DNA from 4 places in the Megasphaera sp. UBA4233 genome. Region 2 is predicted to be linked to each of the others. Evidence: riboswitches for the same ligand, from Rfam matches in the RefSeq annotation. Region 2 holds a riboswitch; each other region holds the start of a gene.
What was found. A riboswitch is a leader RNA that binds a small molecule or an ion and turns the genes downstream of it on or off. The one in region 2 is predicted to bind S-adenosylmethionine.
Positions count from the first base shown of each region.

Region 1: it holds a riboswitch for S-adenosylmethionine, as region 2 does, so the genes downstream of both, B2U90_RS01360 (MetQ/NlpA family ABC transporter substrate-binding protein) here and B2U90_RS03820 (DUF2292 domain-containing protein) in region 2, are expected to answer to the same signal.
Region 3: it holds a riboswitch for S-adenosylmethionine, as region 2 does, so the genes downstream of both, B2U90_RS11400 (methionine ABC transporter ATP-binding protein) here and B2U90_RS03820 (DUF2292 domain-containing protein) in region 2, are expected to answer to the same signal.
Region 4: it holds a riboswitch for S-adenosylmethionine, as region 2 does, so the genes downstream of both, B2U90_RS02440 (MetQ/NlpA family ABC transporter substrate-binding protein) here and B2U90_RS03820 (DUF2292 domain-containing protein) in region 2, are expected to answer to the same signal.

Region 1 is NZ_DGXL01000006.1:119,772-127,751, reverse strand. It holds gene B2U90_RS01370 (ABC transporter ATP-binding protein) at 1-25, opposite strand, end outside; gene B2U90_RS01365 (ABC transporter substrate-binding protein) at 112-1,158, opposite strand; SAM riboswitch class I at 1,458-1,555, shown strand; gene B2U90_RS01360 (MetQ/NlpA family ABC transporter substrate-binding protein) at 1,645-2,469, shown strand; gene trxA (thioredoxin) at 2,604-2,969, shown strand; gene B2U90_RS01350 (TIGR03905 family TSCPD domain-containing protein) at 2,989-3,228, shown strand; gene B2U90_RS01345 (PhzF family phenazine biosynthesis protein) at 3,320-4,093, opposite strand; gene B2U90_RS01340 (TetR/AcrR family transcriptional regulator) at 4,171-4,806, opposite strand; gene B2U90_RS01335 (MBL fold metallo-hydrolase) at 5,054-5,848, shown strand; gene B2U90_RS01330 (helix-turn-helix domain-containing protein) at 5,933-6,298, shown strand; gene B2U90_RS01325 (5'-nucleotidase, lipoprotein e(P4) family) at 6,360-7,259, opposite strand; gene B2U90_RS01320 (RraA family protein) at 7,576-7,980, opposite strand, start outside.
Region 2 is NZ_DGXL01000014.1:152,164-160,143, reverse strand. It holds gene B2U90_RS03840 (hypothetical protein) at 1-1,712, shown strand, start outside; gene B2U90_RS03835 (histidine kinase) at 1,705-3,123, shown strand; gene B2U90_RS03830 (response regulator) at 3,101-3,718, shown strand; gene B2U90_RS03825 (hypothetical protein) at 3,715-4,887, opposite strand; SAM riboswitch class I at 5,169-5,269, shown strand; gene B2U90_RS03820 (DUF2292 domain-containing protein) at 5,323-5,643, shown strand; gene B2U90_RS03815 (ABC transporter substrate-binding protein) at 5,721-6,767, shown strand; gene B2U90_RS03810 (hypothetical protein) at 6,964-7,086, shown strand; gene B2U90_RS03805 (MarR family winged helix-turn-helix transcriptional regulator) at 7,173-7,655, shown strand; gene B2U90_RS03800 (HlyD family secretion protein) at 7,734-7,980, shown strand, end outside.
Region 3 is NZ_DGXL01000033.1:63,023-71,002, forward strand. It holds gene B2U90_RS11390 (MetQ/NlpA family ABC transporter substrate-binding protein) at 1-576, opposite strand, end outside; gene B2U90_RS11395 (methionine ABC transporter permease) at 593-1,246, opposite strand; gene B2U90_RS11400 (methionine ABC transporter ATP-binding protein) at 1,227-2,270, opposite strand; SAM riboswitch class I at 2,356-2,457, opposite strand; gene hpf (ribosome hibernation-promoting factor, HPF/YfiA family) at 2,672-3,196, shown strand; gene B2U90_RS11410 (hypothetical protein) at 3,460-3,663, shown strand; partial or broken gene B2U90_RS11415 (ISLre2 family transposase) at 3,676-4,620, shown strand; gene B2U90_RS11420 (hypothetical protein) at 4,605-4,850, shown strand; gene B2U90_RS11425 (NAD-dependent epimerase/dehydratase family protein) at 5,294-5,761, shown strand; gene B2U90_RS11430 (DUF262 domain-containing protein) at 6,369-7,523, shown strand; gene B2U90_RS11435 (AAA family ATPase) at 7,520-7,980, shown strand, end outside.
Region 4 is NZ_DGXL01000011.1:25,527-33,506, reverse strand. It holds gene metF (methylenetetrahydrofolate reductase [NAD(P)H]) at 1-529, opposite strand, end outside; gene B2U90_RS02440 (MetQ/NlpA family ABC transporter substrate-binding protein) at 560-1,393, opposite strand; SAM riboswitch class I at 1,472-1,566, opposite strand; gene B2U90_RS02435 (energy-coupling factor ABC transporter ATP-binding protein) at 2,013-2,822, shown strand; gene B2U90_RS02430 (energy-coupling factor transporter transmembrane component T) at 2,824-3,507, shown strand; gene B2U90_RS02425 (tryptophan transporter) at 3,521-5,011, shown strand; gene B2U90_RS02420 (GDSL-type esterase/lipase family protein) at 4,942-5,571, shown strand; gene B2U90_RS02415 (PucR family transcriptional regulator) at 5,668-6,852, opposite strand; gene B2U90_RS02410 (pyridoxal phosphate-dependent aminotransferase) at 7,091-7,980, shown strand, end outside.

The DNA of each region.
Region 1 (7,980 bases), on a different contig from region 2:
GATCAATATCAATGGATACGCTCATTTTCTCTTCCTCCCTATAAAAAATGCGGCAGGACCCGCTGCACTGATACTGAGTTTCCTGCCGCAAACTGATGCAAATACAATCATTTATCTGTTATTTTCGAGATGCTGGTTCCACATCGACACGATATCCTGTTTATGATCCGATACCCAACCTTCATCATAGTTGGGGAACAGATGAATCTGATCAATAGGCGTCATATACGAAGCCAGCTCGATATTTTTGCGAAGCGGCCGCACCGTCAGTTCCTTACCAGCCATTTCCTGAATCTTCTGTGAAATCATGTAATCGACAAATTTTTTAGCGTTTTCCGGATGTTTGCATCCTTTGATAATCTGCACCGATTCACCAGGGAAAATAGCTCCTTCTTTCGGGAATACGACTTTGACGGGAGCGCTGTTGCGGACATAGGTAGCTGCCGGGTCTTCCCAAGTGAGGCCTACCGTATATTCCCCATCGGCAACGCCTTTGTGGACAGCGCCGGAACTGTTCAGCATCTTGCCATCGAGATTCTGAATGAATTTATCCACATATTCCCATGCTTCCGGACTCATAGGATCACCATTTTTTCCTTTGGCATAGAGCATAGCCATGAGAGACTGGAATGCCGAACTGGAATTAGCCGGGTCGCCAAAGGCGATCTTACCCTTTAATGCCGGATTCAGTAGGTCATCAAAGGTCTCGATTTTCGTGTCACCAGCCAGATTCGTGTTGACGATAAGGACGGTAGGATCAGCAAAAGCTGGTGTGAAATATCCCGTCTTATTACGGAACGCTTCCATCATATTTTTATCTTCCGGCGACACATATTCCATGAATAAGTCTTTCTGGGATTCCAGCATCGTCTGATCTGCTGCCCAGAGGATATCGCCCTGTGGATTGCCCTTTTCTGACGAAACGCGTTTTAATAACGGTCCCGTACCGGCTACGACGACATTGACTTTGATTCCCGTATCTTTTTCAAAATTAGGAATGACCAGATTGTTCAGGCTTTCGCTACGGGCCGTATACACCGTAAGCACCTTATCATCACTGCCAGATGCACTCTTCTGACCACCTCCGCAGCCAGCCAATGAAACCAGTGTCGCCGCTGCAATCGCCAAGGTAATGATTCGTTTTGTGATTTGTTTCATCTTTCTGCTCCTTTCGCTTTACCAAATTCCGAAACACGTATTGCGCACTTTTATTGTACTGTATTCATATATATTGTCTATCCGGTAAAAGATAAAAAACATCTAATTTTCTTAATACATCCTATTTTTTCACATATAGTATATGTCATTTTTTATAAAAATTATCATATATTTCAATCAGAAATAATACAGCGCATTAAAAAACGGTATTTTTGCGGTCTGTATTTTTAGATATAGAAAAAACTAATACTTGACAAGAGAAAAAAACTATGCTAATATCTGCATCATCAACTGAATACGTTTCATCAAGAGCAGTCGAGGGAATGGCCCGATGACACTGCGGCAACCGCCATAAGGTATGGTGCCAACTCCATCGGATTATTCCGGCAGATGAATCATAGGATTAATAAAGCCGTCATCTGCATGACGGCTTTTTTGTTGATACGGACTTATTTTGTATACACACTCAGGAGAGGGGTACGAAACATGAAATCAGCTATTAAAAAAATCATTTCCGCCGGCCTCATCGCAGCTATCTGCGTATTTGCTGCCGGCTGCGGTTCCAGCAATGACAGCAAAGGCGACCAGGCAAAAAAAGAAATTAAAGTAGGGGTAACAGCTGGTCCTCATGCAGAAATCATGGATGAAGTAGCGAAAGAAGCTGCCAAACAGGGGATTACCATCAAAGTCGTAGAATTCAACGATTATGTACAGCCTGATAAAGCACTGGCCGAAAAAGACCTCGACATGAACTCCTACCAGCATCAGCCGTACCTTGACAATATCGTCAAAAAGCAGGGCCTGAAGCTCACGTCTGTTGGAAAGACGATTCTCATGCCTATGGCCGTTTATTCACACAAATATAAATCTCTCGATGAAGTTGCTCCGGGCAGCAAAGTCACTATTCCGAACGACCCGTCCAACGGCGCCCGTGCCCTGCTCCTCCTGCAGCAGGCCGGCCTGATCAAATTGAAGAACGGCGATTCCATCGAAGCTTCCGTTGCTGATATCACAGAAAACCCGAAAAATCTGAAATTCGTCGAACTCGATGCCGCCCAGACGCCGCGTTCTCTCGATGATACAGACATCGCCTGCGTTAATACCAACTACGCCATTCCGGCCGGTCTGAATCCGAAAAAAGATTCCATCCTCGTCGAATCCATTGAATCGCCCTACGCCTGCGTATTCGCTGTCCGCCAGGGTGATGAAAACAACGAAACATACAAAAAAGTCGTTCAGATTTATCAGTCCGAAGCGATCAAGAAATTTATCAACGATAAATATCAAGGAACCATCCTGCCTGCATTCTAATAGCCGGCAAAACGGCCTGTCACATCGGTGACAGGCCGTTTTTTTCTAAGCGTCTGCGTTATATTAAAGTTCGATGGTACAAACAATAAATCTTGTATATTATACATTAAAATTTTTCTCGTAAAATTTGACAAATGTGTGATATAATAGAAGTGTCTCGCAGACAATACGCATACCAAAGGAGTGAATCATATATGGAATACACATTTACCAATGATAATTTCAATCAGGAAGTCCTGCAGTCCGATAAACCGGTCCTCGTTGATTTCTGGGCCACCTGGTGCGGTCCCTGCCGTATGGTAGCCCCCGTCGTCGAAGAAATAGCTAACGAACATCCGGAATACAAAGTAGGCAAAGTCAATGTAGATGAACAGCCGGAACTGGCCCAGCAGTTCAATGTCATGAGCATCCCGACTCTCCTGGTCTTCAAGAATGGCCAGCTCTACAAGAGTTCTGTCGGTGCTCAGCCGAAAGCCAGTATTCTGGCACTCTTCGATTAATGACGAAAGGAGGATTCCCTTGCATACGTATAAACCGAGTGGCATCTGTGCCACACAGATTGATTTTGACGTCAGAGATGGAAAAGTCTATGATGTCGCCTTTACAAAGGGCTGTCCCGGCAATCATCTCGGCCTTTCCAGCCTTGCTGAAGGAATGCCCGTCACCGAAGTCATCCGCCGTCTGGAAGGCATCCGCTGCGGAGAACGCACTACGTCCTGTCCGGATCAGCTGGCCCAGGCATTAAAAGAATACGTCTGATCTGGTTATCCTGACCGCTTAAAAGGGGATTGTACCAGCATGAGTAACCTCTCATGCCGGTACAATCCCCCTTTTATATTTTCACAATGAATCAAATTTTAAGGTCAGCTTCCGAATACAAGACCGCATAACCAGCCATGGCGATGTGACCATCTTCTATATGGCAGTACAATTCGCCGCCACGGCGTGACGCCTGATAGGCAACTAAATCACTCTTACCTAGTTTTTCTGCCATGACCGGGATAATATGACAATGCCCGCTGCCGCATACCGGGTCTTCCGGCACGGATAATTTGGGAGCAAAGGAGCGGCTGACACAGTCATACTCCGTTCCTTTTGCCGTAACATTGCACAGCAGTCCATCAAGGTGTTTTAGTTTTTCCATATCGGGCTGGCATTCCCGGACCTGTGTTTCATTTTCCAGTACACAGAGAAGGTCCCGGGCCATGTATGCTTCTACCGGGCGGACTCCCAGCGCGTTTTCCATGGCATCGGTCACAGGCACCGGTTTCATATCATAAGCGGGAAAATCCATGGAGAACAGCTCACCTTTCCGGGTCACTGTAAGCACGCCGCTCAATGTATGGAAGACGAAGGTATGGCACTGTGGTTCGATAAAGTTTGCCAGGACAAAGGATGTTCCCAGCGTCGCATGGCCGCAGAGGTCGATTTCTCCGCCTGGCGTAAACCAGCGCAGGCGGTATCCGTCTTTTTCCTTTACCGTAAAGGCGGTCTCTGACAGATTATTTTCTATGGCGATGTTCTGCATCAGTTCATCGGAAGGCCAGGAATCCATGACGCATACAGCAGCCGGATTTCCTTTGAATACTTCTTTCGTAAACGCATCGACAACATAACATTTCATACCTCATTCCTCCTCATTCAATACGAACCTGTTTCTGATACGTTCATCATAACACAGGAGAAAACGCCCTGCCATAATCAGCCTGACCTGTCTTTTTGTTTCTGTAAACCTGCTTCACCGGCCGTAACGAACCGCAGAAGCAGCATCTGCAGGTGAAACCACGCATCATCTTTCTTCCAGTGATGATGGCGATTCACAGCATAGGCGCCATACATTTCAAAGGTAAATACGGCTTCTGCTTCTTCCCGGCTCAGGCCATACTGCTGCATGAAGCCGGGAATCTTCTTCTTTTCCAGTTCATATATGCGTTCCAGAATATACCCGGCCAAACTCTCATCTTCAAAGAGTGCCTTGTACGCCGGCGCATGGGCTGCCCGGTGACAGGCCGGCAGCAGCTCATACTGCTTGCGCAGCGCCTGTTCATTTCCTGTACGCGCAATCCGGGCCAGTTCATCCCGCCGTTTTTCATCTGTAAGTGGCGACTGCTGTTCTGCTATTTCCAGAGCATCGGCAATGACTTCATCCAGTACGGCGTATACATCCCGGTAGTGCAGGTAAAATGTAGCCCGCGTCACGTCTGCCCGGCGGCATAAGGCTGTCACCGTCACCTTTTCAAAAGAAAACTCCTGAAGCATAGTAAGGAATGTATCTTTAATGACCTGCCTGGTATACCGTGTCCGCCGGTCACTCTTATACGGCTTCTTCCCGCTCATCCCTGCCACCTCTTTTTTGCATCATCTGTACGAGTTGCTCTCATTATAGGAAACAAAACTTGATACCGTCAATAGAAAAAATCAGAAAATCATCGGCACATCCCGCTATAACTTGACAAAAACGCGAATCTGTCAGGAACTGTTCCATTCCGCACCAGTTGTCTATTGTGTTCTGACCGGTCCTGCGTATACTAAACCTATACACCGGTGCATCATTTCCTATCCCATGTTACAGGAGGTCATCGTTATGAATATTCAGCAAATCCGCAGCGCTACACTGCGCATCACTATCGGTAATACGACATTTCTCATCGACCCCTGGCTCGCCGATACGGGAACAGCCGGCTCTTTCCGGGACTGGGGCGGCAATCAGCCTCTGACAGCATCTCAGGCCGCTATTCCCATGCCCATGAAGCCCCTTCCCTGTCCTAAATCCACCATCTTATCCTATGTCGATGCCTGTATCATCACCCATATCCATCCGGACCACATTGATGTGGATATGACCTGTCATACGGTCGGAGCCCCGCTCCCCAAACACCTTCCCGTCTTTGTCCAGAACGAAGCCGATGCCGCAGTCCTGACACAATCAGGCTTTACGGATGTACGCCTTCTGTCTCCGGATCCGCTCAGTTTCTCATCCATTACACTGCGCCGTACTCCCGGCCGCCATGGCACCAATCAGCCCAGCGGCATTTCCAGCGGCGTCCTTTTTCAGGCTCCCGGAGAGAAAACGCTCTATCTGACCGGCGATACCATCTGGTACGATGGCACGGCCCAAGTTGTATCCACCTATCAGCCCGATATCATCATCGCAAATACGGGAGCGGCAACACTGCAGAACTGCGGGCGTCTCATCATGGACACGGGCGACCTGCTGGCCATGCACCACGCTCTCCCGACAGCACAGATTATCGCCACCCACCTGGACAGCGTCCCCCACAATCTCTTTACGCGTCGTATATTGCAGGAGCAGCTGGAACTGGCCGGACTCCCCCACACCATCTATATACCGGCAGACGGAGAAACTCTGACCTTTTAACGAGGTCTTTCGGTTCCACCTGTTTCATTTTACTTCCTTTTGTGATATACTAAACTCCGTATCTCATGATAAAGGAAGACCGATATGAAAAACGATGAAAAGAAAAAAAATTTCAGCTGCCATCTCCAGCAGCTGCTTGCCCAACAGAAGCTGACAAAAAAACAAGTCTGTCAGGACCTGGGGATAAAACCGACGACCCTGTCGGCCTGGCTCAAGGAAGAAAAATTTCCACGCAAGGACCGGCTGAAGGATGTCGCTGCCTATTTCCATACCAGCATGGAAAATCTGACCAGCACGGCTGGGCCGGACGTTTCCACGGTTATACAGCCAGTTCATACACCATATGAAACAAAGCTGGTCGATACCATCCGCCTTCTTTTGGAAGTATCCCCGGAAGAACTCTCCAGCATCGCCGATTACGCCGCTTTCATCCATCAGCGCAATCAATAAAGATACGTAAAAAAGATGGCCCCCTGTCATTACGGCATGAGGCCATCTTTTGCTGTATCCATTAATATGTTTTTGTCAGAAATTCCCGGTTGACTTCATCGCGTTGTTCCGGCGTCATAGTAAGATAATTCTTGGCAATGGCACTGACCCAGGCCCCGTATACGGGATTAGGGAAGACGATGTATTTCGTTCCAAAATCGGCCTTGTGCGCATCGACAATCTGATTGCGTTCTGTCAGACTCTTGCCATTCGTCCCGATGGGAAGGTCCCCGGCATTATCTCCCATATACACGACAACATCATAATCAGGCGTTATCGTATCAAAGCGCAGTTGTTTATTGCTGCTCTTTTCCATGAGCAGGATGTGTTTTTTATCTGCCTGGGGAAAATGCAGAGCCTTCAGATTGGCTTCTGTCGCTTCATAATTGACCGGCGCATAGCGGTTCGATACGTAGAATATGGCCAGCCCTTTCTTATCTACCTGCTGGAGAAAATCGACGGCTCCCGGCATTGCGCCCGATTTACCTTCATGAACGACATCGCGCCACCAGATACTCTTATACTGGCCATTCCCATCGGCCGCCGCCTTTGCCAGAGCCGGTGTATTATCCGTTACCGTTTCATCACAGTCCAGGACAATAGCCAGCGGTTTGCCCTTCCGTGCCGGATCACTCAGTGCTTTATCCACTTCCATCATAGCCGCATTGTATCCCTGATAGCAAAGTGCCCGGTATTCTGCGGCAGACCGCATCCACAAAAGTGCCATCGTTTCTTCCTGCGCCAGTTGCTTTTGTGTGCGCCATGTATCAATGGCAGATGTCCCCGCCGACACCGGTGCCGATTGCCGGACCGGGACAGTACGCACCGGTACCGCTGCCGGACTACCGGCAGCCATCGCCGTGCTGCCTGCCAATACACAAACCGTTACTAAAGTTGCTAATTTTTTCTTTCCTTTTAACATCAGACATGCCCCCTGATAATAGTTATGGGCAAAAGAAAAAGCTTTCCAGCCAGGGCCAGAAAGCATACTACAACGAAGTAAAACGGGCAGACTCCTGCCCTGTCACCGTCCCGGTCCACTTCGGATCCAGGCAGTTGTGAAAAATATAACAAATGACACTACGAAAAGTATAACTCACCTACGGTGATATTATCTTCTGCCCTGTGCGTATAGTATCACAGGATGTCCGGGAAGGCAAGACGGAAAGAGAATAAAATCAGTTTAAATACATACTGCCTGTCCCGGATAGCAGGGCAGGCAGTATGTATCTACATGGTTACTGTTCTATGGCACCGCCGATTTTGCGCAGATGGTCACGGAAGCTGTACGATGGGGTCACGCTGTGCTGGGCCAGGTATTCTTTAAAATGCAGCTGGTCCCTCAGGCTCTTTCCTTCTTTCAGAAGTTTTGCCTGCCGTTCTTCCGCCGCTTTGATGGCTTCCCCCGCTTCGATGATGTCCGTCAGATGATCTGACGGCAAAAAGATGACGCCGTCGCGGTCGCCTGCAACGATATCGCTTTTACCGACAATCCAGTCTCCTACGCGGGCCCAGGCCAGAGCATCGGCCGCAGGCCGGCGGTCCAGTCTGACGGGCCCGGTAGGGATATGCCCCTGGGAAAAGAACGGTAACCCCGTTTCATGAATCTGCCACGTATCCCGGTGCAGACCCCAGATGATAAT
Region 2 (7,980 bases):
TAGTGGATGATGCTAGACTGGCTGATTGTCTGGCTGATGCCGCTTACCGGACGGAACCCATGGAAGGAGCCGTGCAGATATCCGACCAGGAATCCTTTTTTGTTAGTGCTGATTTAATCAGCCATCAGATGCTGTTCCATGTCTTTCATGTGTATGAAAAAAACGTTCTCACCGGTACGAATAACATGTTATGGTATATGGCCGCCCTGTTTGTGACAATCCTCTGGGGCTGCCGCCTGCGCCGCCACGTCATACAGCCCCGCATGAGGAATGCCTATGCTGGTCTTACTCTTGTTCTTTGTGGATGGGTTCTCCTGCGCATGTACAAATTGATGCTGCCGGGATATGCCGTGGATCTAATCCGCTGGAGCTGGTATAGCTATTATCTTTTTTTCGGACTGCTCGTTTCCTTGATCGTATGGATCGGCTATATGGCGTCACAACCGGACTGGCACCCTGAATGCCCGCCATGGCTGCGCCTGTTGTTTTCTTACAATCTGGTATTGGCCGTACTCGTATGTACGAATGATATACATCAATGGGCATTCATCCTGCCGGACATTGCAGGCGATGCCAATTCTTATCATGGTAATGGACCGCTGTATTACCTCCTGGCCGTATCGTATGGTGCCGAGTTTCTGGTCGTTAATTTCTGGCTCTGTTATGCATCGTGGAAGCAGCATGTGCAGCGTTCGTTCCGCCTTATCCTGCCGTTCCTGTGCTGCCTGTTCTACGGAGGATATATCGTCGGCTATCTGATGAAAATCCCCTTCTGCCGTATTTCTGAACTAGTTTTGACGACCGTAGTATGGACGCTTATCTGGCTGGAAGTAGTGATGCGTATCCGGATTATCCCGACCAATGAAGGCTATATCGAATTTTTCCGTCAGTCCCGTCTTGCTATACAGCTTTGTGATGATTCGGGCCGTGTCGCATATGCATCACGGGATATAAATAATCTGCCTCTGGAAGATATGGAAATCCAGACCATGCCCATACGTGGTGGCTGGGTACGCTGGTATCGCGATGTACGACATCTGCGTCAGCAAAAGAGAAATCTCTCCCTCGTTGCGCAGGCACTGGAACGATCGTACCACTTATTACGGAGAGAAGAAGAAATCCAGCGCCAGGTCATTCATCAGGAAGTCAGCCGATGTATCTATGCCGAACTGGAGCAAGTCATCAGCAGCAAGCGGGAGCGTATTGCAGCTTATATGAAAGCACTGCAGTCTATGAAGCCGGGAATCGAAGCTGATGCTATCGTCAGTCATCTGAACGTCATGGTCTGCTATCTGAAAAAGCGGTGCATTCTCTTGCTCCGCGGAAAAGAAAAAGGTATCCTGGAAGTACGGGAATTATCTCTGGCAGTCAGCGAATCCCAGCATTATATGACTGTCGCAGGCCTGCGTGGCATGGCTACGGTCCGCCTTTCCGGGACCATACCGGATCAGACAGCGCTCTTTCTATATGATATGTTTGAAGAAATAGGGGAAGCATCTATTGCTCATCACGAGCCATACTGGATCTGTCATTTTTCTGAAACCGGTCGGGCATGGACGCTTTCGGTAATGTTGGAAGACCGGCCGGAAGAATCAGACTGGCTTCCCAAGGCTCTGGCGGGCGGCACACTGCCAGAGCCGCTTATCTATGACAGGCTCGAATATGGGCGCCGTTTGACTGTTTCTATTGGAAAGGAGTCGTATCATGATTAATATTTACACCCTTTCCAGTACATTCTGCATTATTTGTATGACCGTGGCTATCATCCTCTTCGTTGCCAGCAGCCTGCTGTACTATTTCCTGATGCCACAGCAGGAATTCCGCAATATGGGCCGCAAATACCTCGAGGGAAGCAATCTCATTGTTCTTCTGGCAATTGTGACTATCTTGTATGAAGTTATGACTGATAGGGCAGATGGAATCCTGTATATAGAAGCACTGAATATCTGGCGTTATGGCATCATATTAGTAATTATCATCAGCACATTGTACATGATTCATGATTTCCATGCCGGTGGACAGTATCTGCTCATTGCCTCGTTCTTTCTCCTTCCGGAATTAGACACGTGGCTTCCCTGGTCGCTGTTATTGGCATTGTCATGCATAGCCCTGCGTCTCATCCTGGTTTTTCCGGCGGCATACCGCCAATACCGGAGTCAGCTGACAGCCCGTTCCATCCAGTCAGCCGTCGATTTTCTGGAAGAGGGAGTCTTGTTCAGTCTGGAAAAAGGAGAGCCTGTCCTGGTCAATTACGTCATGTATGATGTCATGGAAAAGTTGTTGGGCACAGTCATCCGCAATGCGAATATTTTCTGGCATCTCCTGTCAAACTGGAACAATACGGAACACGTTACCATGGAGCGTCAGGGGCAGGACCTTCTGTTCCGAAAGAAAAATGGCATGGCATGGCTGCTGCAGCGGCATCATATCCAGTTCAGGAATCAGTCAGGCTGGCAGATCACGGCACTGGATGTGACGAATCTGGACCGGGTGAACCGGGAGTTGGACCAGAAAAACCAGCTTCTGGAACAGCGGAATGAAAAAATGAAATATTTTCTCAATCATCTAGTCGATATACAAACCCAGCGGACGACAGAAGAAATGCGCTATAAGATCCACGATCTCATGGGGCAGCGTATTACCATCCTGCAGCAGCTCCTGAATAATAAAAATACGACCGATTATGCGGCAATCCTGCCACTGGTAGAAAATGTCCTGGCAGATATGCGCCGCGAGACGGCGGATAATCCGGCAGAACGGCTGGACGTACTCATCCGTACCTATTGCAGCCTTGGCATCGACATCACCCTGACCGGTGCTCTGCCGGCGGATACAGAGGATGCGGCTGATCTGGTAAGTATTATCCGGGAATCCCTGACCAATGCCCTGCTTCACGGAAAGGCAAGCCAGGTCTCGATAGAGCTTCCTCTTACGGGAAAACGGATACTGACAATCCGTGATAACGGTATTGGGTGCCTGGGACCCATACAGCCCGGCAATGGACTGCAGGGAATTGAACGAAGAGTCAGAAAAATGGGCGCTGCACTTCATCTGAAAGGAAAACCTCATTTTGTTCTGTCCGTAGAAGGAGAGGATAACTATGATTCGCGTACTCGTCATTGACGATCAAAAAATTCTACTCGAAGGACTGGCAGCCATTTTATCTCAATGTGATGATGTAGAAATTGTTGGAACAATTCCATTCTCGGAAATGGTCGAATCCGCCTGCTCCCTGACAAAGCCGGATGTGATTTTCATGGATATCTGCATGGAGGGGAAAAACAGTGGCATTGAATTGACAAAGCGGTTAAAAGAAAAAAATCCCGGTCAGAAAATCATCATCATGACCGGGTTTCAGGATATTAGTTTTTTGGAAATGTCCCGTGATGCCGGAGCCGACAGTTTCATCTATAAAGAAAGTTCGGCGGCCGCCTTTATCGAGTGCATGAAGCGGACTGTAGCAGGCGAGCAGATATATCCCGATGTACAGGGGAATGTGACGTTCGGTGTCTGTGGTGTAACCCTGACTGAGCGGGAACTGGATATCCTCCGGCTGATCTGCCGTAATCTGTCCTATCAGGAAATTGCCGACGAACTGGGAATCAGCAAGCGGACCGTCAGCTTTCATATCAGCAATATGCTCAGTAAGACCGGTCATAAAAGCATCGTAGGTCTTGCTGTCGAAGCTGCCGATAAAGGATATGCGTCGGCTCCCTAAAAATAAGCTGTCAGACTGGTGCCGATGACATATTCATGGAAAGAAGCCATATAGGTGGTATCGTGACGGTTTTTCAGGGAAAAGCCTTCGACAGCCCAGATAAGTCCCGGTTGGAGAACGTAGTCCAGACGGAGTCCCCAGCCACGGAATCCCATGCGGCGGAAAAATGTCGCATCGGCATCCATCGTGTGGTACAGGATGGTAGAAGCAGGCTGGTCATAATAGCGGATCCATGCTTCGTAGGAGCCTTGTTTTCGTTCATCCAGCTCTCCGTAGATAAGGGAGGCGACAAATCCCGTTTCAGACTGGCTGTACCGGTCCACCTCATGACGTCCCCAAGCGTGGAGCCATTCCAGCCGGGCCGACAAATCCGGCCGTATCTGATAAGATCCGCGCCACAGGAAGATGCGCTGCCGGTCATACCTCGTACCGGCCTGCCCCGGATAGATTCCGTAAGCCGCTAATGATGGAAACGTCGGTGGGAGACTGCTGGCATTGCGGAAATCCAGAAAGGCCGTATCGCTCTGGAAGCGGCCGTTAAGCCTGCTGTGTAGGAGACTCCATCCTATTTTCCGATGTTCATCATCAGGGCCTGTCGTGCGGCCGGCAAAGAGCGTAATGCTGCCGGGAGAAATCCCTTTCTGACCGAGACGGAACCGCAGGCCGTCCACCTTTTTGTCAATAACATTGCCATCGAGCAGATAATAATTGAAACGGCCTGCTTCTACTTTCGTCTGCTCCGTTTCATGTTGGATATACAGTCTGCCCAGATAAAGATGATGGTCTGCGTCATGGTCTTTATCATTCCGGTTATCTTCCAACTGGGTCCGTATGGTTGTATGTTCGTTCAGATGGATGAAAGGAAAAATCCGCAGCCGGCGCGTCGCCATATATATCGTTTCATCATGCCGGCTGCTTTCTCTGTCAGGCTGGGCAGTATGAGCGGAAAACCGTCCTTTCCCCCAAAGCCAACGGTAATCACCGTGCATTTCGACATAGGGATAGGTATTTTTCTGCGTCCTCAGAATTTCTTCGTCTTCTAATGGCTCCGATTGTACATCATCAGGAAAGATTACAGGAAAAGTGGAAAATCCGGCTGCCTGGCTGGAGCCGTAGAACATGGGAATGACTGTCAGGATAAACAGGAGCAACACGCATTTCAGGTTCATGGGGGAGTTCCTTTCATATGCTTTTTCACAATCATATCACAATTAATACACAAAAAGAACAACGGATTCACAATAAAAAATGCATAGTGTACATAGGGATATAATTATTCTGCATATACATAAAAAATATAGAATTAAATTCTAAATTTCTTGACAGGCAGGAGAATATAGTGTATTATTTCGGTATACATTAAAAACTGACGAATCAGGAGGTACCGGATATGAACAGAATAGACTGTATGTGTACAAATTCATAGCGCGGATCTGAAACAACAGAATGCGCGTCATCAAGAGCAGCGGAGGGACTGGCCCGGTGAAGCTGCGGCAACCTGCTGGAAGGTAAGGTGCCAATTCCAGCAGGATTAAACCTGGAAGATGAGACTGGCTAGGGGAGCAGCATCTTTCAGGATGCTGATTTTTTTTTAGGAGGGATACATGAAAAACAGAGGGGGAGCATCGAATCAGGGAAATGCACTGACCTATGCGCTGGATTTAATACAACAGACCTGTTCCGGAGAGATTGCCCTGGTCATCCAGGATTCCCGGCTGATTCAGTTGGAGCGCAATGAACGCATCGTCCTTTGTCAGGGACAAGGAATTTGCCGGAAACCACCGGACCGGAAAGAGATAGAACAACAGATCCGCTCATCACTGGGGAATCTGCAATACGGGAAACTAGTCGTCGTCATCAAAAAACATGAAATTGTCCGTATTGAACGGACGGAGAAAAAGCTGATCAGAAAAGCTGAAGGCTGAATCATCTGGTACGTATGCCATCAAGGCAGGTGTACCGGGTGTATTCAGCTTTTTTTATTGCCAAAGGGGGAAATGTTATGAAAAAAATATCTATTCTGCTTGTTATAATCTGTTTTCTTATTCTGGGATTGGCAGGCTGTGGCGGTACAGGTACGGCAAAAAGCGAAAAAGCCTCTTTCCATGCTTCTAATCCCTATGAGGGTGATTTGTCGGGAGTGACACTGGATATCGGCGCGGCAGGAATCCAAAACGCCCAGGGAGTATTGCAGGCCGCCGGTCTTGATGATACGCCCTATACGGTTCATTTCCACAATCTCCGCGGTGGAAATCTGGTATTGGAAGCCATGGCGGCAGGCCAGCTGGATGCAGGCTGTGGCAGTCAGATACCACCTATCTTTGCTTCACTAAGCAATAATGGCGGGAATTTCAAAATCGTCGCTATACGAAAAGGATCAACTTTGGACCAGGAACTGATTACGGGCCCAAAAAGCAAAGCATCTATCCATACGGTCGCCGACCTGAAAGGGAAAAAAGTAGCCTATGTCAAATCTACGACAGCCCAGTATTTCCTGTTTAAAATGCTGGAAGAAGCCGGCCTTTCCTGGAATGATATCGAAGCACTGCCTATGTCTACATCAGACGGTCTGTCGGCCGTACTCACTGGTGATGTCGATGCCTATGCCGGATATGGAAATAGTATTATTCAGGCCAAAAATAAAGGCGCCGTTACGCTGGCTTCAGCAGAAAGCATTCTTTCCGGCGACTATTATTGGTATGCTGCTTCCACTGCCCTGGCGGATCCCAAGAAAAAAGCGGCTCTCATCGATTATCTGGAACGAATCAATGAAGCCGATGAATGGATACGTCAGCATCCGAAGGAATGGGCGGCTTTTTATGCCAAAGAAACGAATCAGAAGGCTGATGAATATCAAAAACAATTTGAAGAACAGGAAGCACAGCGCAAAGGGAGAATAGCACCTCTTGATGAAAAAACAATTCAATCTGAACAAGATATTATCAATTCCTTTATAAAAATGGGTCTGTTGAACCAGCCTGTTGAAGCCGCCGGTTTATTTGATGGCTCACTGACGGAAGCTATTTCAAAATTTCATGTGTATGAATAAAGGAGGTATGCCATATGGCAGTAAGAACAGTCCAGGAAGTAGTACTGAAAAGGCAAGCATACGAAAATAACAAAAAAAGTATGAATACCATAAAAGTCCGAAACTGGTTGAAAACCTTTATTCCCCGGACCCTGTCATATACTTATACGATGGGGCTGGGCAGATTCTGTAAATATGTCTACAGGCGGGCCATTTGATGAAAATCTGGAAGAAAAAATGGAAATTCTGGTATAGCTGCTTCAATTGTATTTCGTCCGCTGGTATTATCGTGGACTGGAGCATGCCGCGCAACATCCCTGATGAAGTAAAGGGCCTGTAGGAAAAAAGGCTCAAGTATGGACAAATTCAGAAAAAGTGTCTATACTTATAGTTAATAAGCTAACTAATTATAAAGGGATGACAGTGATGAAAATTGAAGCGTTTCCGACACGGGAAGAACTGGAACAACATGCCAGCCTGATTCCGGAAATCAATCCTCCGGCAGTACTGGCCATGTTGCGCATCATGCAGGCTGCCGAAGAAATACGTTGTGATATCAATGACGTCCTGGAAAAAAAATATCAACTCAGCGAAGGTAAACTGCGGGTCCTCATCGTCCTGCACCAGCATCCGGAAGGCATTGCACCGAGTTACCTGGCAGAAAAGACAGGAGTGACCAAAGCGACAATCAGCGTCATGTCACAGCGACTAGTACGGGATGGATTAGTAGAAGCCCGGTCGAGCCAGGAAGACCGGCGGGCAAAGAAACTGTTGCTGACACCGGCCGGGAAGGCCTATACGGAAAAAGTACTGCCCGGTCATTATCTGCGCATTACGAAACTCATGGGACGACTCACGGAACAGGAACAAAATGAACTCATCGGACTGCTGAAGAAACTGACAGGATAAGTCTGACTGACAGTCCCTGTGTGATATTAGATATAATTAGTTAGCTAGCTAAATATATAGATGGAAGGACTGTTTAGTATGGACGGACAAAATATGATATGGCGCAGAAAAGCGATGCATATGGGGATATTCTTTATCATCGTCCTCATTGCCGGTGGAATTCTGCTGCTGTATAAGGGAAATGATGCCGTCGCGCAGGGCATTATTAAAAAAGATGGTATCGTCACGGCAGAGCAGGTAAAAGTATCCTTTCAATCAGTCAGTGGCAAACTGATCCGGGAAGCCGTGCAGGAATCGCAGGAAGTAAAAGCCGGCGACATCCTGA
Region 3 (7,980 bases), on a different contig from region 2:
CTGAGCGGCTTCCAGTTCTTTAATCTGGAGATGTTTTGCATTTTCCGTGATATCCTGCGGTGTCGGATATTTTACGCCATCTTTAATCTTGATGAAACCGGCTTTCTGGAGCAGCAGCAGGCCGCGGGCACCGTTGGTCGGGTCGTTTGGAACGGCTACGGTCATGCCGTCTTTTACGTCATCGAGGCTCTTGATTTTGTGAGAGTAGAGGCCGATAGGTGCTACGACGGTCTGGCCGATAGAAACGATTTTCAATCCCTTGTCTTTGACCAGGTTGTCCATATACGGTTTATGCTGGTACGAGTTCATGTCGATTTCCTTATTGGAGAGGGCGACATCGGGAGTTACATAATCAGAGAATTCCATGATTTTAATGGTAATGCCCTGTTTGGCAGCTTCTTTTTTGACCTGTTCCATGATTTCCGCATGGATGCCCGGTGTGACCCCGACAGTGATTTCTTTTTTGTCGGAAGAAGCCGATTTGGAATTGTTGTCACTACTGCCACAGCCGGCGGCAAAAACGCACAGTGTAGCGAGGGCCGCCAGTGTTACGGCCTTTTTGATGAATGATTTCATGATACAGACACTCCTTTTATTTTTTATTCTTCTTGCGGGAAGCAAAGTCGCCGCAAGCCTGAATCAGATTGACGCCGATGACGAGGATAATGATCGTAGCCAGCATGACATCGGCCTGGAAACGCTGGTAGCCGTAGCGGATGGCGATATCCCCAAGACCGCCGCCACCGATGGCACCAGCCATAGCTGAAGCCCCGATGAGGTTGACGATGAGGACGGTGATATTATTGATGATCGTAGGCAGTGCTTCCGGAAGCAGGACTTTGCGGATAATCTGCAGCGGAGAAGCACCCATGGATTCTGCCGCTTCGACGAGACCGAAGTCGACATCGCGGATGCTCGTTTCTACGAGCCGGCTGAGGAAGGGAATAGCGACGATAGTCAGTGGTACACAGGCTGCCGTCGTGCCGATAGACGTACCGGCAATGAGGCGGGTCAGCGGGATGATGGCGACCATGAGGATGATAAACGGGATGGAACGGATGATATTGACGATAGTTCCGAGAATCTGATTGATTACCCTGTTTTCCAGAATGTGGCCTTTGCTGGTCGTAACCAGGGTGATGCCGAGAGGAATACCGATGATAGCAGCAATGAGAGTAGAGATGGACACCATGAACAGTGTTTCTTCGATACCCTGTATCATTAATTTAATGAGTTCTGGGGACATATCCTAAAACCTCGCTTTCAATAGGTTGCGTCTTAATATACGAATACGCTTCGGTCTGGGCTTTCATATCGCCCATGATGACAACAATCAGATAGCCGAACGGCACATCCTGAATATAATCGATGTTGCCGTAAAGGACACTGACATCGAGATTGAACTTGCGGGCGACATTGACTACCAGCGGTTCGTTGGTAGCGGCTCCCTTGAAACGGAAGCGGACGAGCATATCCCGGTCCGGCGATGGCTGATTGGTGACGCCCAGTTTTTTGATGCCTTCGGGCAGTTCCATATTGATGACCGATTTGACAAATTCCTTCATCGTTTCCGACTGGGGATTGGTAAAGACGTCGATGACCCGGCCCTGTTCTTTGATGACCCCGCCTTCGATGACAGCCACGCGGTCGCAGATTTCCTTGATGACGGCCATTTCGTGGGTAATGATGACGATGGTGATGCCCAGGCGTTTGTTGATGTCTTTCAACAGTTCCAGGATGGATTTGGTCGTCTGTGGATCCAGTGCTGATGTCGCTTCATCGCACAACAGGATTTTCGGATCGCTGGCCAGGGCGCGGGCGATGCCGACACGCTGTTTCTGGCCACCCGAAAGCTGGGACGGATAATTGAACTGCCGGTCCGTCAGGCCGACCAGTTCGAGCAGGGAATCGACCTTGCTGCGGATGACTTCTTTGGAAGCGCCAGCCAGTTCCAGCGGAAAAGCGATATTGTCAAAAACGGTACGGGACGACAGCAGATTGAAATGCTGGAAAATCATGCCGATGTTTTTGCGTTCGGCCCGCAGCTGGCTGTCGGACATGGCCGTCAGTTCCTTATCGTCGATGATGACTTTGCCCGTCGTCGGTTTTTCCAACATATTGATGCAGCGGACGAGCGTCGATTTGCCGGCACCACTTTTCCCGATGATGCCGAAAATTTCGCCGTCATGGATAGTCAGTGAGATGCCTTTCAGGGCCTGGACGTGCGTTTTGCCGCCGTAGGTCTTGGTAATGTTTTCAAAGGTAATCACAAGATCAACTCCTTAATGGATACACCTGGAGGTGCTGATAGCATAAAAAAAGCCGTCAACAGATGCTGACGGTACGTATACAATCATTTCATCTGCCGGATGGAAATCCGTTGGACTTGGCACCTTCCCGCTATGGGGGGTTGCCGCAGCGTCATAGGGCCATTCCCTCGGCTGCTCTGGATGAATAGGTTATGTAATTGCTGAGTTGTATACTAACACTAATAGGAATCCTTGTCAATGTTATTTGTGTAAAAAATTGAATGCCGTTCGAAAAAAATATTTCATCGTCAAGCAGGAATTTACCTTTTTATATCGAATACTTAATATATGAGGAGCAGGATATCCGGATTTTAAGCATGGATGGTCCGGAACGAAGTTTCTCACGAAAGGAAGGGATTTGTATGGCAACAATCGTAAGAGGCAAGAATTTAGAAATTACACCGGCATTAAAGGACTATGTACTGAAACATGAAAAGAAAGTAACGAAGTACTTTGAAAATGAAGTCAATGTCCAGGCTCTTCTTTCCGTCGAAAAAGATCGTAAAATTGCTGAAATCACCTTGAAAGTAGATGGTGTCGTTCTTCGTGGCGTCGAAGCCAATGACGATATGTACGCCGCCATCGATCTGGTTTACGACAAAATGGTACGCCAAATCCACAAATATAAAACGAAGCTGGCACGCCGTATGAAAGGCGGCTCCTTCCATGAAGGACTCGTCGAAGGACCGGCTGCACCGGAAGAAAACTTTGAAATTGCCCGGGTCAAGAAATTTGCAGCCCGTCCTATGGACGTAGAAGAAGCTATCCTGCAGATGAATCTCGTTGGCCACGATTTCTTCGTTTTCCTCAATTCGGAAACGGAAGCCATCAACGTCGTATACAAACGGAAACATGGCAAATATGGCCTGATTGAACCGGAATACTAAGCTGAATCATACAGGGGCTGTGGTATCGCAGAAAGGGTATCACAGCCCTTGTTTTTTTGCCTTTCAATCCCGTATTTACAGAGATATCGCAATGTGTCCTAATATAAGGATGTTACCTTATCTTTGCATAAGATTTTTTCATGTCAGATAGTGTAAAATAATTGTGGGAAAACTTTAATACATTAAAGAAAATACAAAAAGAGAAGGAACTCCTTATTGTATAATAAAGTGTAGATCCAACACATACGAAAGGAGTCCTTCTCATGTTTAGTATACAACAAATTTCCAATGTTTGTGTAGATTTTTTTAATGCATCTCTTCGGAAAATCTTGGCCCAGGAACTATCATTAGCTCAGTTAAGCCAAAATCTGGATCAATTGGTCAATCAAATCGGAGTAGCCATCATGACAACACTCCTGGAACAAGCCGATGCGGCTATCTATGCAGCGATTAGACCAAACCATTAGTATCAGGTTAAAGACCATCGCGTACGGACGCTGACCACACTGTGGGGCGATGTCACCTTTGCCCGGACGTATTATCAATGTAAGGCAGATTCATCATATCATTATTTGTTAGATGAGTGGCTGGGATTGGATAAATCGACTCATATTGAGCCGCTGTGCCGGGCTCGTTTAGTCACTCGTTCCGCTGACGTAAGTTATCGTAAGGCCGCTGCTCTTACAACGCCCACCAGCCTGAGTGTCCAAAGTGTCTTATTGTCTATCCGTAAATTAGGGACTCTCCCCAATCAGGCAGCCGCTATGCCAGAAGCCAAACCAGAGATTCACAAAGTATATGTAGAAGCGGATGAGGACCATGCAGCGATGCAAAAATGCCCTGCCAAAGAGATGAAACTGATCAATGTCTATGACTCGAAGGTATCTGTCTGTCGGGGACGCAGGAAGCTATGTGGGCGGCGCACGTTTTCCGGATGGGAAGCTCCGTCTCAGTTATGGCCAGAAGTGAATCAGTATATCCAACAAGCCTATGGAGCGGAGCAGACGCCGGAAGTGGTAATCAAAGGAGATGCTGCTCCATGGATTAAAGCAAGGACCAACTATTTAGCCCAAAGTACCCATGTTGTGGATGGATATCATGCCAGCCAATACCTTCGTAAAATCGCAGGGAAAGGTACGAGCCGCGTACTCTATGACGCACTGAGAGCCAACGACCAGGCGGCTTTTGTACAAGAAGTACAGCGAAAGTTGCGGACAGGTCCGGAACGGAAAAAGCCCATCATGGATGGGTACCAATACATCCTGTCCAACTGGGATGGCGCCCATAAAGCTTTGACGCAATCAGATGCTACCAGCAGTACGGAAGGACACGTAAGCCATATGCTGTCTGAACGGATGAGTTCACGGTGTATGGATGGAGTCCGATTGGGGCCGAACAAGTCGCCAGGATGCGTACGTATATAGCCAATGGAGGTAATCTGGAAGCCTATGCACAGAAACGGTTTGCGTCCGGTGGGCAGATGACGGAACTGAACATCAATCGGGAAGTCTTGAAAAAAGAATGGAATTTTCGGAAATTAAAGTACTGCACTTACATTCCTGAAAAAGCGGATGATATGCCAGGCCGTGAATCCACCTTGACGGGCGGATGGATGCGATTAATAGAAAACGGCGGCTATCAGCATATTATGTAGCTTTTATACCAAGGTCTCCTTTCTCATGCCAAAAAATTCCCACAACATCTTGACACTATCTTCTATTTTCGTATATTTTAATGATGGAACAGTACGACAATGTGATGCTTCTAAATTAATTACCAGACAAGGTGTTTTTCAGGAATTACAGAATTTAGAAACGTTCCGTTCGTGTCTGACTGTATTGAATGGTACAGTAGCCTGGGACTTGGAAGGCAATCGCGATGAAACACGATGCATAGATATCGATCCCTTTATCGTATATGAGTCACCAGTCGTAAAAGACCCATTGGAGAATGTACAAACAGCATAACTATAAGTAAGGTTTGTAAGGGCCTCATAATCATGTGGGGCCTTTTTTTATATAAAAAATATCCCGCTGAAAGAATCGGAACCCCTTTGCCCGATGTCACCCTATGGTATTACGAAGATGACGACGGAACATGCGGGTCTACCATGAACTGTACGGCCTCGATGCGACGGTGTTCCGCTTTGCCAACGTTTACGGCGAACGGCAGGGAGAAAAAGGAGAAGGCGGCGTGGTCAGTATATTCTGCAAACTCCTGTCCCAGGGAAACCCTATCACCGTCTATGGCGATGGCAATCAGACACGGGACTTCGTCTATGCCGGAGACATCGCATCGGCTATCGTACAGGCATTGCCCCTCACGGGCTATCACACGATCAACGTATCGACAGGAACTGAAACGAGCATCAACGACCTGATCCAATCCTTCGAACGGGCCATAGGACACAAGGCCGAAGTGCAATACGCATCACCCCGCCCCGGAGACATCCAGCGCTCCGTCCTGAGCAACAAAGAACTGATACAAACCCTGCACATAAAACCAGAAATGACTCTGGAACAAGGCATAGCCCGAACCTACACCTGGTACAAGCATCCGATGTAGAAGCCCCCACCGCTTCTACATCATACTTTAAGTATCATAGTTGAACGTTCAACTATGCTATATCTTTCAGTAGCAGGCGGATAGCTCCTATGGGGTGATGGGGAATGACTGGGAACTTCTTGACACTAACCTGCAAGTGGGTTTATTTGACATAAAATTTGTTTTGCAATAAACTAAATATAAATTGGCAAACATATTTTCTTGTTTTATTGGTATTATTCAGCACTTTACAACTTTTGCGTTGCCTCGGTAGTTTCCAAAGTCAGTTTGGCCTGTACTAAGTCTGCTAAAAAATATTTCACGCTGTATTTGTTAGCTTATATGGCTTCGCAGTTCTTGTGGACTGGCGTTTTTATACTTTGCAAAATGCTCATCCAGATACGTCTGCATTTTCAGGCCAGTTGGGTATGATCGGCCCGGTCAACAGGAATTGCGTTTGCCGTGTTGCCGTAGAAAAATATTGAACAGATTCATTGTATTTCAAAGAGTGGTTATGCGATATTTATTTGTTCAAAAAGTTGCAAAATGCTGTTAAAATAGATGTGAAAGATAATTATAATATTGATATTGAAAATTTATGGTTTGGTATGATAGCAGGAGATAATCTATGTATACTGTAAATAGAGAAGAAGAAAAAAATATAAGAGGGGTAAATACAATTCTTTCTGTTGATATTGATGATGACGATAGCAATAATGAAGCCCCGGATCATGATTTTTCTGCTCATTTTGATCCTGAAAAGATTAATATAATTGTTAAACAACCAACTGTATATAACCTGATTCAAAGAATGAATTCAACTCCATCTGAAATTGATATGAATACAAGCTTTCAGCGACATAGTGGATTATGGAATAAGACTGATCAAAGTCGATTAATTGAATCGTTACTTTTAAGGATTCCTCTTCCAACATTTTATTTTGATGGTTCAGATGACAATAAATGGTTGATTGTTGATGGTCTACAGCGATTGAGTACATTTAAAGCTTTTATGGTTGATAAGGAACTTAGATTAACTGATTTAGAATATTTTACCGAATTTAATGGTTTAAAGTTTGATGAACTTCCTAAAAATATGATAAGAAGAATAGAAGAAACCCAAATCATAGCTAATATTATTCAACCAGGAACTCCTGATGAGGTTAAGTTCAATATCTTTAAGAGAATTAATACAGGCGGATTTAATTTAAATTCTCAAGAAATAAGACATGCGATATTTCATGGGCAGGCATCCGATTTTATCGAAAATTTGGCAGATAGTGATGCGTTTAAACAGTTTCATATTAGTAATAAGAGAATGCTTGATCAAGAACTAGTCACTCGTTTTGTAGCATTTTATATCTTGAAATCAGAAAACTATAGACCTCGCATGGATGATTTTTTAGAAGTTGCTATGCAGCAGTTGAGAGGTATGTCAGTTGTTAAATTACATAAAATATCTTCAAGTTTTGAAAAAGCAATGAAACGAGCATTTATTCTTTTTGGAATAAGAGCTTTTAAGCGGCAAAAACTTGGCGAAAAAATACAAGGTGGAAGTAAAATTAATAAAGCAATGTTTGAAATATGGTCAGTTGAATTGAGTCATCTAGGTGACTCCGAATTTGAAATCTTGATAAAAAATAAATCGTTTAAAGAAAAATATAATAGATTGCTAGACGATGAGAAGTTTATAGAATCAGTTTCCCAAGGAACTGGACATAGAGAAAACGTTCAATTTCGATTTGCAACTATTGAAAAATTAATCCAGGAGTGCTTAATATGATTAAAAAAATACAAATAAAAAACCTTAAATGCTTTAAATCTATAGATATTGCTATTGCACCTTTAACAATTTTAGCTGGAATTAATAGTATGGGAAAATCTACAGTGATAGAATCACTATTACTTTTAAGAGAATCATATTTAAAAAGGCAGAATTCCATAAGTAGTGGAGAAAATCGAATTCCTTCTTTTACATTACGCTTAAATAATCAGTATATGCGTCTTGGTCATGGCAACGATGTCCTTTGTGATTTTAGCGATAATGATATCATTAGTATGAAAGTTGTTGATCAGGATAATGTTTTCGAGGATAAATGGAAGGTTAACAAAAGTAGTAACTCTAGTATCTTGCAACCTATGAATTCTTATGCAGTAACTCGGGATAAAGAGATTTTCATGAAATCAAAACTCTTTGCACAAAATAACAATAGCTATATTGATTTTTCTTACATTACTGC
Region 4 (7,980 bases), on a different contig from region 2:
AGAAAAGCTGGGTGATGAGTTCGCTGGCACCGGCATCGACTTTGATCTTCAGATGGTCTATGTCTTCTGCCAGTGTTTTAGAATTGGGATGGCCTTCGGGATAGCATGCGCCGATGATATTGAATTCATCACCTGTCTGTTGACGGATGAAGGCGATGAGGTCACTGGCATGGGGAAATACGCATTTTGGTTCGATGCCGGGCGTTTTATCTCCGCGCAGGGCCAGAATATTTTCGATACGGTGTTCCCGTAATTTCTGCAATGTATCCAGTACTTCATCTTTGTCCAGGTTGATGCAGGGCAGATGGGCCGCCGTTTCGCAGTTCAGGCTTTTGATTTTGGAAGCGACTTCTACGGTGAGATTTCCTCCTTTGCCGCCGGCACCGCAGGTGACGCTGATAAAATCCGGATGGAGACCGCTCAGTTTTTCCAGCGTCGGATAGACCGTTTCAACGGGAATTTCTTTTTTGGGCGGAAAGACTTCAAAGGAAAAAACAGTTTTCTTAGAAAATAAATCACAAGTTTTCATCTACATACCCCTCGTCATGAAATAGTGTTATCAGAAGCTGGGAATAATAGCTCCGTTATATTTTTCTTCAATAAATTTCTTTACTTCCGGTGATTGCAGTGCTTTTGCCAGTTTCTGGATTTCCGGACGATTTTCATCACCGCGGCGTACGACCAGAACGTTGGCATAAGGCGAATCCTTGGATTCGGTGAATAAGGCATCCTGGAGCGGATTGAGTCCGGCTTCGAGAGCGTAATTGGTGTTGATAAGTGCGATATCTACATCATCCAGGGAACGGGGAATCTGGGCGGCATCGAGTTCGATGAACTGGAGGTTTTTGTCATTTTTTTCAACATCCTGCACGGTAGATGCGATACTGCCTCCGTTCTTCAGGCTGATCAGGCCGGCTGTCTGGAGTACGAGAAGTGCACGGCCACCGTTTGTAGGATCATTGGGGATGGCGACTTTGGCATTTTGTCCAAGCTGGGCCAGTTCCTTGAGCTTATGGGAATAGATGCCCATTGGTTCGACGTGGACCTTGCACAAGGCAACCAAGTCCGTACCGTGTTCACTGTTGAATTTTTCCATATAGGGTTCATGCTGATAGAAATTGGCGTCTAGTTCTTTATCCTGCAAGGCCAGATTGGGTTTGACATAATCTGTAAATTCGATAATATTCAGGTCTACTCCTTCAGTGATGAGCATGGGCTTGATTTCTTTCAGGATTTCCCCATGTGGTACCGGTGATGCACCGATAGTAATTTTGACATTCTGAGATACTTCCCGGCCACCGGCCGGTTTCTGTCCTCCGCAGCCGGTCATGAGAACAGCTGCAGCTCCTATAGCGATGGCAGCAGCGGTTATCCAGACTTTCCATTGTTTCATACTATCCCTCCTGTAATCTAAAGCCTCCAGAGGGCATAAAAAAGACTCTTTCCCGAAAGAGAAAGAGTACAGTGATTTTCTTTATCTCCCGGAATTTCTTCCGCAGGAATTGGCACCGTATTATCGGTTGCCGGGTTTCATAGGGCCCGTCCCTCCGCCACTCTGGATAAATGTATATACCGTCATAAGACAGTACGTAATGAAATTGTTGAAGTTATTTTACCATGATTGCAGAATTTGTCAAGGAAGAAAAAAGATTGGCTGATTTCTCTTGACTTTAAGAAAAAAAGCCGTATAATTACAAGTAATCTACATAGTATTGTCGATGAACGAAACGAGTACGTGTACAGCGACAGCTACAGCGAGCCGATGGCAGTGAGAGTTCGGCGCCGGTCCGTACAGGGAATGGATTCGGGAGATGCGGCCTGAACGGTGACCAAGTAGGGTTCGACGGTGTAGTTCCACCGCTATCAAAGAAACGTGTATCGCTCTTTTTGAGGGCCGTACATAGTGAGATGGGCTTTAAAGCCAATGTGGGTGGTACCGCGGAAGAATCAGACCTTTCGTCCCTTTAGAGGGATGAAAGGTTTTTTTATTGTTTAAGAGAGGATGAACAGGAATGCTGGAAATGAGAGATGTGACGTTCCACTACACAGACGGTACACCTGTATTGGAACATATGAACCTGACGATTGGTACCGGTGAATTTATCGGCCTGGGCGGCCGCAACGGCTGTGGGAAGACGACGGTAACCCGCTTGCTCATGGGTCTTGAAAAACCCGTATCGGGAGATATTTTCCTCGATGGGAAAAGAATCAACGATGAAGAAGCGGCAGCCCGCAGTCCCTATATCGGATATGTATTCCAGCGGCCGGAACGGCAGATGTTCCGACCGACTGTGCGGCAGGAAGTAGCTTATGGACCGGAACAGCTGGGCCGCAGCCGTGAAGAGGTTGCATCGGCTGTTACAGAGGCGCTGCAGGCTACAGGGCTGGAATCTCTGGCGGAAGCTTATCCACCCAATCTTAACCGGGGAGAAAAACAACGCGTTGCCATTGCGTCGGCCATTGCCATGCACACACAGTACCTTATCCTCGATGAACCGACGAGTGGCCAGGACAGTGCCGATAAAAAATCGCTCATGGCACTTTTGTCCCGGCTTCATCGGGATGGACTTACCATTCTTATCATCAGCCACGATATGGATATATTTGCCGAATACTGTCAGCGGGTCATCGTTATCGGACATCATACGAAAGCCTTTGACGGGACACCACAGGATTTGTTTACGAAAAGAGAAGACTTGTATGAATTAGGATTGAACCGGCCTGATGCCGTGACGTTGTCTCAGGCTGTAGCGGGACTTCCATATTGCAAGTCCGTTGATGAATTTACGGCAGCCATGCTGCAGCGTCTGGGAGGGAAATAAGATGAAACATTTTGTACCAGTAACAAAATTATTAGGCACTGTTGCTTTTTCGTTCTGGGCTCTCGTGTTGCACACGCCAGGCCCTCTGGCAGCCCTGGTCGTCATCGAACTAGTCCTTTTGGGCTTTACCGGCAATATAGCTCGCAACTTTAAGGCTGCCATGAGCCTGGCTGTCTTTGCTGTTTTCCTGGCAGTGGTACAACTTCTGGGAGGCGGTTCTCTCGAATCGGCTTACGTTACGGGACTTCGGATGCTGGCGATGACCATCGTATTTATCATCCTTCTCACGACAACGCGGCTGCAGGATTTGACAGCGGCGCTGGTCAAACAAATCCATATTCCATATGAATATGCGTTCATGTTTACAGCAGCACTGCGGTTTGTCCCCGATTTCATTGCCGAAAGCAAAACGGTTCAGGAGGCACAGGCCTGCCGGGGGCTTTCAACAAAAGGTAATGTCTTTAAGAAATGCATTCATTACATGGGTGTCATTCAGCCGTTGATGCTTAAATCCCTGGGGCGTTCAGAAACGATGGCGCTGAGCTTGGAATTACGGGGGTTTGGCAATAATGAACATAGCTTTATGGTAAATGTACGGCCAGCCGGCTGTGACTATGCCGTTATGGCTTTATTCGTGGGAGTGAGTGTACTTGTCGTGTATATGCGTATTTTTGGCATAGTCTGAGGGGGAACGGGAAATGAAACATATTGAAGATATCAGCACATTAGAATTTCATCACCGTCAGGGTGGACAATTCCGCTGGATTACCATTACGACGCTGATGCTGGCTATTGGTACTATCTTGCATCTCGTATCGCCAAGCGTTGGCGGTGTCACGCCAAACTGGACCATTGCAACGTACTGTGTGGCTATCTGCCTGACCAAACCGACCTATCGGCAGGCTCTGGGCATTGGCCTGGTAGCAGCACTGATCAACGTCCTTACCTCTAAATCAGGCTTTCCTTATGGCAATCTCATCAGTGAACCCATAGGAGCTCTGACTTGTGCTTTTCTGGTTAAAAATCTCGCTTTCCTGAAATTCCGCGGCCATTCGTGCCTGCCTGTCCTGACGGGCTTCGCGGCTACCTGTATGAGTGGCGGTGCTTTCGTCACGATTTTGAAATTTGCCTTAGGCCTGCCAAATAATGTTTATTTTACGGGCATGCTGCCGCTGGTTGTTATCGTCGGTGCACTCAATGCTGTAGTAACACCGCTTATGTATTTTCCGGCTCTTCGCCTCTTTGTATCGCGGGGAATTCTCGATTCCCTGGAAGAACAGAGCGTCACTTCGGATCATAGCCAGTATGATTTGAAGCCGTCTGTCCCGGGACTTATTTCCATTGAACATCTGTCTTACACTTACAACAAACAGACGACGCCGGTCCTCGACGATGTGAGCCTGGCTGTGCATAAGGGAGATTTCCTTGTCATTACCGGCGAAAGCGGCAGTGGCAAGAGTTCCCTCTGTATGGCTATGACCGGTGCCATTCCTCATTACTTTGGCGGTGTCATGAAAGGCATGGTGTATGTGGACGGAAAGGCTACGACGCAGACAACCATTTCCCGTCTGGCCAGCCGTGTCGGTGCTATGCTTGACGATTATGACAGTCAGCTCGTGGCTATGACGGTGGAAGAAGAAATCGCCTTCAGCCTGGAAAATCAGGGTGTAGCACCGGATAAGATTGAAACGGCTATTACGGAGGTATTGGAAAAGGTTAAACTGACGCCGTACCGTACACGGCAGCTGACCAATTTATCCGGCGGCCAGCGTCAGCGTCTGGTTATTGCCGGAGTGCTGGCGACCAATCCGGAAATCCTCGTATTCGATGAACCGACATCGGCTCTCGATCCGGAAGGAACCCATGATTTCTATGAACTGGTTCACGAATTGAATGTTCGTTACGGACATACTATCGTGGTTATTGAACATAATCTGGAAGCGGCCCTTCCTTATGCCAACCGGCTGGTGCTTCTCGACCATGGCCAGCTCCGGTCGGATGGAGATGTAGAAACGACACTCCGCTACATGTATGACCATGATATCTATGCGACAGCGGTACCGAAAGTGTTTGCCTGCCAGATGGATCTGGAAAAGGCGGGATATCAGTTTGATCAGCCATGGCTTTCTGTAGAAGCGGCAGTCCGGTCATTGCAGGATGCGGCACCGGCACTGGAACGGGCGGTGTAGCCATGCACCTTCTTTGTCTCGGTGACAGTCTGACTTATGGATACGATGTACCTCCGGAAAAGGGCTGGGTGAATCTCCTGTCGGATTCCCTGAAATGGGAAGTCGATAATCGCGGATTGTGCGGAGATACAACCTGGGGAATGCTGACACGGCTGCGCCGGCTTGCCTTGTCCGGGTACGACGCTTTTTTCCTCATGGGCGGATCTAATGATATACTGGAAGATATTCCGGTGCGGGGGATACAGGCTAATATAATGGCTATGATACGGCTTTTGCAAAAACAACATAAACCCGTTTATCTGGGCATTCCGCCCTGCACACGGCAGGAAAGCGCAGACTATGGCTGGCAGGCCTGGGAAGATGTAGATAGGCATAATGATATTTTATCAGATTACCGGATATGGCTTCTTCAACAGTGTCAGACAGAAGACCTCCATCCCATCGACTTCTATACAGTCCTGCAGAAATCACCGCATTACGCAGACGGTGTTCACCCTGATGAAACCGGCTATCGGCTTCTGGCAGATGCAGCCATATCGGCCATGAAGCTGGGATATTGAAACGTGTGGTATAACACCGATTATACCGACACACATATTGTTAAGAAAAATGAATCGCCAATGCAATGATTCCCTTTTGATTGCATTGGCGATTTTTTATAGTTCGATATTGCTGCATTCTTCTATCTTTATAGCTAAGGATAGTTTTTCATATGATTCTGGTTGCAAGAGATTGCATGATAAGAGGTGGCTAATCTGTTTCAGACGATACCGGATTGTATTTTTGTGCTGGCCTAGCTCGTCAGCCGTTTTGTCGATATTGCCACCACATCGTACGAATGATATAGCCGTTGTCATCAGGGCGGTATGATTTTCTGAGTCATAATCGCGGATAGGGTTTAAAATAGAAGAAGTAAAGTGCTGCATAGCGGGTTCGTGACAATAGGGAAGCAGAATGCTATGGATGCCTAACGTATCATACATTTGATAAGGGTGTGACAAATCTGTGTGGAAATAACTGCTGTAGATAGCTTCTTCTATACAGAGTTTTATTTTTCGTTCCCGGTAGTGGATAGAACTAACACCCATATGATACGAAACAGCCAGTGAGCCAACTGGTGTATCCAGAATTTGCTGGGCTAATTCGTCTGGCCGGGCATTTTTAAAGTTATGGGAAGAATAAATGTATAAAAGTCCGTTTTTGTATCGTAAAAGGGTATTATACGAGGTCAACAATCCTGCGTATTTGGCCGCAGATTCCATCTTCATATAGTCATTGGTAGTTAGTGGTGTATCAGAGCGGAAATACATGCAAAAGATATCAGGCTGCAAACAGGGGTTAATTTCCAGTTGTAGTTCTTTTTGTTGTTTGTCATGTTCGGGTAAAGTAATAATACGGGAAATAATGTGCTCAAATTTGTCGAAATCATAAAGAGACTGCAGCCGTTTGTAAATATTGATAATTATTTTTTCAAAATATTGTTCGGAGTTTTTTATAAGAATAATGGGAAAACCAGCCGAGTCGGCGAATCGTAATACATGGGGAGATAAAGGCAGACTATACACATTTTTTATAACAAGACCGCTACAATTGCGGTGATGCAAAAGTCGTATAGCATCAATTAGACAGCCGGGATCTTCTTTAGCATATTGCAGACTGGATAAGATAAGCTGGTTGGGGATGAAACTTAATTTCGTGTATTTATTTTTTAATGTCCGGTCATATTCATAATCCAAAATTCCGCATGAGGTTATTTGATTGGAAATACCTGTGGCACCAGCAATGAGAGTAAAACCAGAGAACTCAGGATAATGTAGAATCTCAGCGATTGTTAATTTCAATAAAACCACCTCGTATATTTTGTATAAATAAATAAGATATATTTAGTATATCTGCATAAAAAAGAATCTGCAATATGAAAATGTGAAGAAATATACTCTAAAAAATTATATAAAAAAATAAAAGTATAAGAAAAAATTAGAAAATAATACAATAATCATATGTTGAATGCATTATTTATTTTATATAAAATTTATTTAGAAAACGATAGTAAATAAAAGTGCTGAAGGGAGGAGTAATATGGTTGTTTTAAGCAAAAGAGCCCAAAACCTTCATCAAGGGGCTATCCGGGCCATGTTCGATAAAGCAGCAACTATGGATCGTGTTATCAGTATGGGCATTGGAGAGCCGGATATGGCAACACCTATGCCCATCTGCGAAGCTGCAGCTATGGCACTGCGAAATGGTCAGACACACTATACGCCGAATGCAGGGACATTAGAATGCCGGCGGGCTGTTTCTGAATGGGGCAGTATAAAAGAACTTCATTATGATCCTCAAACGGAGATTATTATCACGCCTGGAGGAATGGGAGCATTATCTTTGCTCTTGTCCGTTATTGTGGAAGATGGTGTTGAAATACTGATTCAGGATCCTCAATGGTTGAATTATGCCAGTCAGGTTCAATTTTTTGGAGGCACTCCAGTTTCTGTTTCTACGTGTGCAGAACGAGGGTTCGTCATTCAGGCGGAAGATATAGAGCACAAAATTACGGAAAAAACCAAAGCTCTTATGCTGAATTCACCTAATAATCCGACGGGAGCTGTCATTCCAGAAGAAGAACTTGGAAAAATTGCAGAAGTGGCTATCCGCCACGATCTTCTCGTAATTTCCGATGAAGTATATGATACGCTGTATTATAAGGATAAACCCGTTTCTATCAGTACTTTACCTGGAATGAAAGAAAGGACCGTTGTCATCAATAGCCTATCTAAAGCATTTGCAATGACTGGATGGCGGATTGGTTTTGCTGCCGGACCTGCGGAAATCATTAGCAAAATGGTACCTGCCCAGGAAAATATCAGTGCTTGTGCCAATGCGCCAGCCCAGGCAGCAGCGGTGTATGCTTTACATCATCCTGAATTATCGGAAACATTGTGCACGATATTCAGGCAAAGGCGTAAGATTAT